Regions from separate parts of the Hafnia alvei genome, predicted to be linked through region 3. Evidence: predicted binding sites of a transcription regulator. Region 3 holds the regulator's gene; each other region holds the start of a gene.
What was found. Region 3 encodes Fur, which represses iron uptake genes when iron is present. Its sites were predicted from a motif close to ATAATAATGAGAACNACTATCAA; they were not measured.
Positions count from the first base shown of each region.

Region 1 (3,201 bases), 3.2 Mb from region 3:
GCGATTGGTAATGGCACCGCATCTCGTGAAACTGAGCGCTTCTATTTAGATGTTCAGCGCCAGTTCCCCGAAGTTAAAGGCCAAAAAGTTATCGTCAGCGAAGCTGGCGCTTCCGTTTATTCAGCGTCAGAGCTCGCGGCACTAGAATTCCCCGATTTGGATGTGTCGATTCGCGGAGCGGTATCTATCGCACGCCGTCTGCAAGATCCACTGGCTGAACTGGTGAAGATCGATCCAAAATCAATCGGGGTCGGCCAGTATCAGCACGACGTGAGCCAAACTCAACTGGCACGAAAACTTGATGCCGTCGTCGAAGACTGCGTGAACGCCGTTGGTGTCGATCTCAACACCGCCTCGGTTCCGCTGCTGGCTCGCGTTGCAGGGCTCACACGTTTGATGGCGCAAAATATCGTCGGATGGCGTGACGAAAATGGTCGATTCAGCAATCGTGAGCAGCTGTTAAAAGTCAGCCGCTTAGGCCCTAAAGCGTTCGAGCAGTGTGCTGGCTTCCTGCGTATTAACCACGGCGATAATCCGCTGGATGCATCAACCGTTCACCCAGAAGCCTATCCTATCGTTGAGCGTATTTTGGCAGCCACACGCCAAAGCCTACAGGAATTGATGGGCAATCCAACGGAGCTGCGCGGCCTGAAAGCCAGCGAATTTACCGATGAGCGTTTTGGTATGCCAACGGTCACCGATATCATCAAGGAGCTGGAAAAACCCGGACGCGACCCACGCCCTGAGTTCAAAACTGCGACCTTTGCCGACGGCGTTGAAACCATGAACGACCTGCAACTGGGAATGATTCTGGAAGGCTCTGTCACCAACGTCACTAACTTTGGTGCCTTCGTTGATATCGGCGTTCACCAAGATGGCTTGGTGCATATTTCTTCACTGGCGGATAAATTTGTCGATGACCCGCATAAAGTCGTGAAAGCTGGCGACATCGTTAAAGTCAAAGTGATGGAAGTCGACCTGCAGCGCAAACGTATCGCGTTGACGATGCGTTTGGACGAGCAACCGGGCGAAAGTGGTTCTCGTCGTAGCAGCACAGAACGAACACCCGATCGCCAACGTCCGGTGAATAATCAGGCTCGCCCTGCGAGAAATGACAAAAAACCAGACAGCGGTAATAACAGCGCAATGGGCGACGCACTCGCCGCGGCCTTTGGCAAAATAAAACGCTAATCGCGCGATAAGCCAATCTCCTTTCCCTCGCCAATACCGCGAGGGAAAGTGAGATACATCACAATTTACAAATCTAAATGAGTATTCATTGCAATTACACACGCAAAGCCCAAATGCATATGTGTATGCATTGAAAATAAATAGTTAATGGATTTATTTTTACAGCGTAATTTTTAACACCTTTAATATTTCGAAACTCAGTTTTATTAACGCACAAATATTTCCGCTACGCAGTCAAACCGCCGTTGTTAATTATCAAACCGCCGCTTACCCCTACATTTGCTATTGATTCCATCAAATATATTGAATATATGGTCTGGATACCGTCTTATTTAAAACGCATAAATCATGAAAATAAGAACAAATCCTTAACCGTTTTAACCAATGATTCTCATTTGCGATAGCTGAAAAATAGTGCTAAAACGGCATAATAAGGACCGAATCATAGTTGAAACGCCGAGAGAACTGGAAACACACTTCAGTATGAACTCGGCGGTTTTTGTTCTGTGATTACAATAATAATTCTCAATATTATTATTTTACGCATTCTCCGTTGCCAACTTGCATCACCTATCTAGAATGCACGGCGCTATCGCCAAGGATAAAGATAATCCGGTTCTCCTGTCTGACCTATAAGCTTCAGACCCGAGTGTTTCCTCGTAGCAAATTACCGAATGTAAGAAGGTTTTTTATGCATCAGCTTCTTCCGGGCCACCAATATAAAATCATTGGCTTCTCGCCTTTAATTAGCCCTGCCTATCGTCAGAAATTACTTTCTCTGGGTTTTTTGCCTGGTTCTCCATTTAGCGTGGTACGTATTGCACCGTTAGGCGATCCCATTGAGGTGAAGTCTCGTCGCGTGAGCCTTGTGCTGCGCAAGAAAGATCTGGAGCTATTGATGATTGAGCCAATCGCTCAGGCAGACGCCAGTCAGGCTAACGTCGTAATCTCACAGATCACCGCCAACGGCGCATAAACAAACGGCTCGCTTTGCTGCTGACCTTTTACCAGCAGCCATTTTTAGGGATGGCGACAATACGGCCTGCGGCCCTGTCGTCGACTGCAAACTCTTCTTATACAATGTTGGATTATGAAACAGCTCACCATCGGGTTAATCGGTAACCCCAACTCGGGAAAAACCACGTTATTCAACCAGCTTACAGGCGCTCGGCAGCGCGTAGGTAACTGGGCTGGCGTCACCGTGGAGCGTAAGGAAGGTCATTTTTCTACTCAGGAAAATCAGGTCAAACTTGTAGACCTACCCGGCACCTACTCCCTGACCACGATTTCTGAGCAAACGTCGTTGGACGAGCAAATCGCTTGCCACTATATCCTGAGCGGCGACGCTGATTTAATTATCAACGTGGTTGATGCATCCAATCTAGAGCGCAACCTCTATCTGACTTTGCAACTGCTTGAGCTGGGTATTCCGTGCATCATCGCACTGAACATGCTGGATATTGCTCGCAGCCAGAAAATTGATATTGATATCGATGCGCTGTCCAAGCGCCTTGGTTGCCCTGTCATTCCTTTAGTATCGACGCGTGCCAACGGTATTGCTGAGCTGAAAAAAGCCATTGATTTACCTCCAACCTGCGCCGTTGAAGCATTGGTTGAATACCCACCGCTGCTGTTGGGTCAGGTCGATCGCCTGTCTCAGGCCATGCCGGATACGCTTGCCGTTCAGCAACGCCGCTGGTTAGCGCTGCAGCTGCTCGAAGGGGATATCTATAGCTCCACTCGCGCCAGCAATGCGTTGAAAATCCTGCCTGAAGTTCAGGAAACGCTCAAACGCACCCTCAATGAAGATCCAGCGCTTATCATTGCTGACTCACGCTATAAAAGCATCACCGACATCTGTGACTCTGTGAGCAACACGGCCACTGCACTACCGAATATTTTGACGGAAAAACTGGACCGCATCATTCTTAACCGCTGGTTGGGAATACCTATTTTTCTACTGGTGATGTATGTGATGTTCGTTTTGGCCATCAACATCGGTGGCGCACT
Region 1 is NZ_OZ061315.1:4,497,448-4,500,648, forward strand. Features, by position in the region: gene AB3Y96_RS20950 (Tex family protein) at 1-1,191, shown strand, start outside; gene feoA (ferrous iron transporter A) at 1,883-2,167, shown strand; gene feoB (Fe(2+) transporter permease subunit FeoB) at 2,282-3,201, shown strand, end outside.
Region 1: feoA (ferrous iron transporter A) is a predicted target of Fur. The motif match lies at 1,704-1,726, and genes of this name have one in related genera.

Region 2 (3,201 bases), 3.1 Mb from region 3:
CCCATATCGGGAGTATTGTTCGATAGTCTAGGACTATCTCTGATTCAGAATCAGACTTACCAAGATTAGGTAAGCCCGCGCATTATACGTAAACCAGCTCAGGAAGCAACCTAAATGCGCAAAAATAGTGGAAAGCCTTCCGCCCTATCCTAACTGTGTAGCGCAATTTTTATCACATATACGCAGTAAGAGTACGTGTTTAGGTCCTGAATTGCATAAAATTCATACAGCGGTGTGACATAGACTCCAATTAAATACCCTCTATTGCTCAATACGCTTAGATATGATGATGCACATATCGAATGGAGGTGATACAGATGGAATTGCTTGCGGAAATCTATTCATGCGTCATTTCAGACAATGGAGTGCGTGTAGAACTAAGCGTCGTATTTGCCTTTTGTGCTAGTTGCGCTACTTATGTCACAAGACGTGCCATACCTAAGCAATTTCTTTCTCCAGATGCTGCTTCCACTTTTGACACTCCGCCTCTGCCTTCTATCTGCAGAGGTAACCTAATGATGCAAATCGGGTATGGTATATTTTTTCTCGCTATTTCTATCTGGCCTCATATCAGCCTATCAATCTTGCCTATTATTTGGCTAGTTAGCTGGTTTCTCATCACCTTGTCACTTTTGGATATTCAGCATTACCTCTTGCCAGATATACTTACATTACCCCTACTCTGGCTAGGTCTTGGTTTTAATGCCTGCACTCATGCTATTCCAATAGAACACGCTGTGGCTGGTGCAATCACGGGTTATACCTTTATTTGGCTTCTAGGCTGGATCACTAAACATTTGGCTGGAAAGATGGGTATCGGATTAGGTGACGCCAAACTGTTAGCCGCGCTTGGTGCATGGGCTGGGTATGAAAACTTGGCATTGATATCTGCAAGTGCTTCGCTTGGCGGGATTATTTGGTGGGTTACAAGACAGTTTTGTTCAATGAAAAAGAACCACCCTCTACCTTTTGGTCCTTGCTTGTCCATCGCCGGCTGGGTGGTTATTTTCGATATATTGCAATCATGGAAATTAAGCTTCTTCTTTCACCTGAGCTAGTAGGTAATTTTGGATACCCAAACGTTGGATAAGCTCCAACTCAGTTTCCAGCCAGTCGATATGCTTTTCTTCGTCAGACAGGACTTCAATCATGAGATCACGGCTAACATAGTCATGGACTGAGTCTGCATAAGCTATGCCTTCGCGTAAGTTTTTTGCACCATCGAGTTCTAACTTAAGATCGGATCTCAACATTTCTTCCACGTCTTCTCCAATATTAAGTTTCCCTAAATCTTGAAGATTTGGCAGCCCTTCTAAAAAAAGAATCCTTTCGATGTAACGATCGGCATGTTTCATCTCATCGATCGACTCGTGGTACTCAATATCATTGAGCCTTGTGAGGCCCCAATTTTTGAACATGCGTGCATGAAGGAAATACTGATTGATGGCTACAAGTTCATTTCCAAGTAGCTTATTGAGGTGGCCAATAACCTTTTTATCGCCTTTCATAAACAAAACCCTCCGCTTCCAGTTCTTTTAGTGTAGAACCAGAGACTGAAGAGTCAAAAAATAACCCTATTTTTATGCCACGTTTATGAAGTTACTTTGAAGTACCGTGGTTTCCTCATCGAAAATCTCTCGAGCCTGACGAATACATTTGCCGCATTCAGATCCGAATGGAACTATTTTGCGTAAATGATGAAGAGTGCTCGGCTGATATTTGCGGATTGCATGACGTATCGTTTTGTCCGAAATCCCATTACATAAGCAAACGTACATATTCTACTCTTTATTGATTTGATAATAATAGTCTAAATAATAAACGTTATCATTTCAATAAAGGCATCTTGTTTTCTTGCTTATAATATGTACTAACTTGAAACAACACATGTTTTTCTTGTAATAAAAAAGGGCGCCTAAGCGCCCTTTTATTGCATTCAGTTCAGAAGCTAAATATTAGCTCATTACCTTAGCAACAACACCAGCACCAACGGTACGGCCGCCTTCGCGGATTGCGAAACGCAGACCATCGTCCATTGCGATTGGGTGGATCAGGGTAACGATCATTTTGATGTTATCGCCTGGCATTACCATTTCCACGCCTTCTGGCAGTTCGATGGTACCGGTCACGTCAGTTGTACGGAAGTAGAACTGTGGACGGTAGCCTTTGAAGAACGGAGTATGACGGCCGCCTTCATCTTTGCTCAGAATATAAACTTCTGACTCGAACTTGGTGTGTGGTTTGATAGAGCCTGGTTTAGCCAGAACCTGACCACGTTCGATGTCTTCACGCTTGATACCACGCAGCAGAACACCAACGTTCTCGCCTGCACGACCTTCGTCCAGCAGTTTACGGAACATTTCAACGCCGGTACAAGTTGATTTAACGGTATCTTTGATACCAACGATCTCAACTTCTTCACCAACTTTAACGATACCGCGCTCTACACGACCGGTAACAACAGTACCACGGCCAGAGATAGAGAATACGTCTTCGATTGGCAACAGGAATGGCTTGTCGATAGCACGTTCTGGTTCTGGGATGTAAGAATCCAGAGTTTCAGCCAGTTCTACGATCTTAGCTTCCCACTCAGCTTCGCCTTCCAGCGCTTTCAGAGCAGAACCACGGATGATTGGAGTATCATCGCCTGGGAAGTCGTACTGAGACAGAAGTTCACGAACTTCCATTTCTACCAGTTCCAGCAGCTCTTCATCATCAACCATGTCGCATTTGTTCAGGAATACGATGATGAAAGGAACGCCAACCTGACGACCCAGCAGGATGTGCTCACGAGTCTGAGGCATAGGGCCGTCAGTCGCAGCAACAACCAAGATAGCGCCGTCCATCTGCGCAGCACCGGTGATCATGTTTTTAACGTAGTCAGCATGCCCTGGGCAGTCAACGTGCGCGTAGTGACGTGACGGGGTGTCATATTCAACGTGAGAAGTGTTGATGGTGATACCACGTGCTTTTTCTTCTGGCGCGTTATCGATCTGGTCGAATGCACGTGCAGAACCACCGTAGGTTTTAGCCAGAACGGTAGTGATTGCAGCAGTCAGGGTAGTTTTACCGTGGTCAACGTGGCCGATTGTACCAACGTTAACGTGCGGTTTTGTACGTTCAAATTTTTCTTTAGACACGGCTTTATTCCTTACTCTTGTGCTCTCCCTTCATAGAGAGAGCACGGGATCAATGTTTTAA
Region 2 is NZ_OZ061315.1:4,423,019-4,426,219, forward strand. Features, by position in the region: gene AB3Y96_RS20600 (A24 family peptidase) at 318-1,058, shown strand; gene bfr (bacterioferritin) at 1,032-1,508, opposite strand; gene bfd (bacterioferritin-associated ferredoxin) at 1,581-1,778, opposite strand; gene tuf (elongation factor Tu) at 1,956-3,140, opposite strand.
Region 2: bfd (bacterioferritin-associated ferredoxin) is a predicted target of Fur. The motif match lies at 1,815-1,837, and genes of this name have one in related genera.

Region 3 (3,201 bases):
TTGATACTGTCAACGACTGGGCGAACAAAGGCTACGAAGTGACGGTTTCTAACCCAGACTACGTCTACATGGACTTCCCGTATGAGGTGAATCCACAGGAAAATGGCTACTACTGGGGCACTCGCTTTAACGATGAGCGTAAAATCTTCAGCTTCGCGCCAGACAACATGCCACAGAATGCGGAAACTTCCGTAGACCGTGACGGCAACTTCTTTACCGCGAAAAGCGATAAGCCATGGCCGGGTGTTTATGGACTCTCAGCGCAGCTGTGGAGTGAAACCACGCGCACCGACGAAATGATGGAGTATAAAATCTATCCTCGCGTGATGACGGTAGCGGAACGCGGATGGCATCGCGCGGGCTGGGAGCAAGACTACAAAGCGGGCCGCGAATATAAAGGCGGAGAAACCAATCTGGTAGACAAAAAATCTCTGCTGAGTGATTGGCAGCGTTTTGCAAACCTGATGGGGCAGCGTGAGCTGGCGAAAATGGATAAAGCCGGTGTGGAATATCGCCTGCCGGTTCCTGGAGCAAAAGTTGTGGGCGGGAAACTGGAAGCCAACATTGCGCTACCAGGTCTGGGGATTGAATACTCGGTAGACGGTGGCAAGCAGTGGCAGCGTTATGATGCTAAAGCCCAGCCGACCGTTTCTGGCGACGTTCAAATTCGGTCAGTGAGTCCTGACGGCAAACGCTATAGCCGCGTAGAGCCGGTAAAGGTTTGATATCGAGGTCGGTAAGCGAGGTATTGTCTGTTCCTGTGGGGCGGGCAATACCGCAATAAAGTATTAGCGCAGTGATTTTTAATACCGTTTCATCATCATCATTATTGTTGTCATGGTTTTTGCCGAAGCCATATGAGTGACTGAGTTATTTAGCCCCCAGCCTGAGGGGCTTTTTTTGTCTATTATTTGGTGAGAAAACGAATATTGCGGATTTCAGGAAATAAAAAAAGCGACCCTCAGGTCGCCTCATTACACTCGCGTATTCTTACTCTCTGCCATCGTGCAGACTTTCGTCTTCGCGGCAATCACCCGCAGCGCAGTGACCATAAAGATACAGGCTGTGGTTGGTCAGCTGGATACCGTATTTTTTAGCAATTTCGTGCTGACGTTTTTCAATGGAGTCATCACTAAACTCAATCACTTTACCGCAGTCTAAGCAGATCAGATGATCGTGGTGATGCTGCTGAGTCAGCTCAAATACGGATTTTCCGCCTTCAAAATTGTGACGAGTTACAATTCCAGCGTCGTCGAACTGGTTCAGTACACGGTAAACGGTGGCTAAGCCGATTTCTTCACCCATATCGATCAGCTTCTTATACAGATCTTCTGCGCTGACGTGGTGGCAAGTTGGATCTTGCAGAACTTCCAGAATCTTAAGACGCGGAAGCGTGACTTTAAGTCCAGCCTTCTTTAAAGCAGTGTTGTTATCTGTCATTCGGATTCTGTCCCGTTACTTAGTTCGAAGACGTTTAGGATAGTCTGCATTTGCTGCCAGCGTTGCCTGAATTGTCACCGAACTGAAAATATAATTGAGATTCATTATAAAGCTGATGGCGGTAAATGGAAACCGCAGTGTGTTAACAACTTGGACGGAAGTACAGGGTGGAAATAAAACGTAACACACTGACAAATATGTAACTCTGCTGGTGGCGGGTGCTAGAGCGGGAAAAATGAGTTACATAGATGTTGCAAATTGCTTTTGCCAATCGTTGAAATACCCGCTGGCTTATGCAGTCAGCGGGCACAATTTCATATTAGCCAGCCAGTTCAGCCAAGCTCATCTCTTCGGAGATTTGTTTCACCCACGCATCAACACGCGTTGCGGTGAGTTCAGGCTGGCGATCTTCGTCAATAGCCAAACCGACGAAGGTTTTGTCATCAACCAGCGCTTTAGACGCTTCAAAATGGTAACCCGCCGTTGGCCAGTGGCCGACGATGGTCGCGCCGCGTGGCTCGATCAAGTCACGGATGGTGCCCATTGCGTCGCAGAAGTACTCTGCATAGTCTTCTTGGTCGCCGCAGCCGAACAGAGCAACCAGTTTACCGTTGAAGTCGATCTCTTCCAGAGAAGGGAAGAAATCATCCCAGTCACACTGAGCTTCGCCGTAATACCACGTTGGGATGCCAAGCAGAAGAATATCGAATGCCTCGATGTCTTCTTTGCTGCTTTTGGCAATGTCATGAACTTCAGCAACGTCTTTTCCGAGTTGCTTTTGGATCATCTTAGCGATGTTTTCCGTGTTGCCCGTGTCGCTGCCAAAGAAAATGCCTACGATTGCCATGTCGCGTTTATACCTTTTATATCAAATAATTAAACTAGAATCTTTAGAAAGACCAGTACGTACTTTACGCACTATAGCACTTTAAACCGTATCGATTTGTCGTCATTGTGTGCTGGTGGCGTTAAGATTTTAAAATCTGATTGAGCAAAATTTGTTCAATCAATTCACTGCGGCTAATGTTTTGTTCTTGAGCCAAACGATTCAGCATTTCAACCGCTTCTTCGTTAATTTTTAGCTCGACGCGACGCAGCCCTTTCACTTTATCGCGGCGCAGTTGGTTGCGTTTGTTAATTCTTAGCTGTTCATCCCGAGATAACGGGTTGGTTTTCGGGCGACCCGGACGACGTTCATCTGCGAACAGATCCAGAGTCGTGCGGTCCGTTTGTTCTTTGGCCATATCAGGTAGCGGTACTACAAGGAGAATTTTGAATCTGCGTAACGAATCAGATCATGATTAACATACTAGGGCCATTCACCCTTTACCGGCACTATCCTTGAACAGCAAAACTGCCTGCCAGAATAATAGCGCGCCATAATACCCCAGCGCCCCCAGCCGCGACAATCCTTAATCTTACTTACCTCACTGATGAACGGTGATTTTTTCTACAGTGTGGTTATGCTGAGGGGGAGAAGACAACAAAAGTAAGCCGTTTAGCTTATTCATCGCTATCCAGAAAACGGTGCAGCGTGCGTAGTACCAATTCGGGCTTTTCCGCATGCAGCCAGTGGCCAGTACCGGCAATCACGTGGGCTTTGGCATGAGGAAACTGACGTGCGATGGCGGCGCGATGAATATCTTGTATATAAGGCGATGAGCCGCCTTTGATAAACATTGCGGGGCCTTGGTAAGGCGTCACGTCTTGCCAGCCCACGATATTTTCGTATTGATCCCACAGCACGGGCACATTAAATAG
Region 3 is NZ_OZ061315.1:1,314,816-1,318,016, forward strand. Features, by position in the region: gene AB3Y96_RS06235 (beta-N-acetylhexosaminidase) at 1-725, shown strand, start outside; gene fur (ferric iron uptake transcriptional regulator) at 991-1,440, opposite strand; gene fldA (flavodoxin FldA) at 1,760-2,287, opposite strand; gene ybfE (LexA regulated protein) at 2,409-2,684, opposite strand; gene ybfF (esterase) at 2,944-3,201, opposite strand, start outside.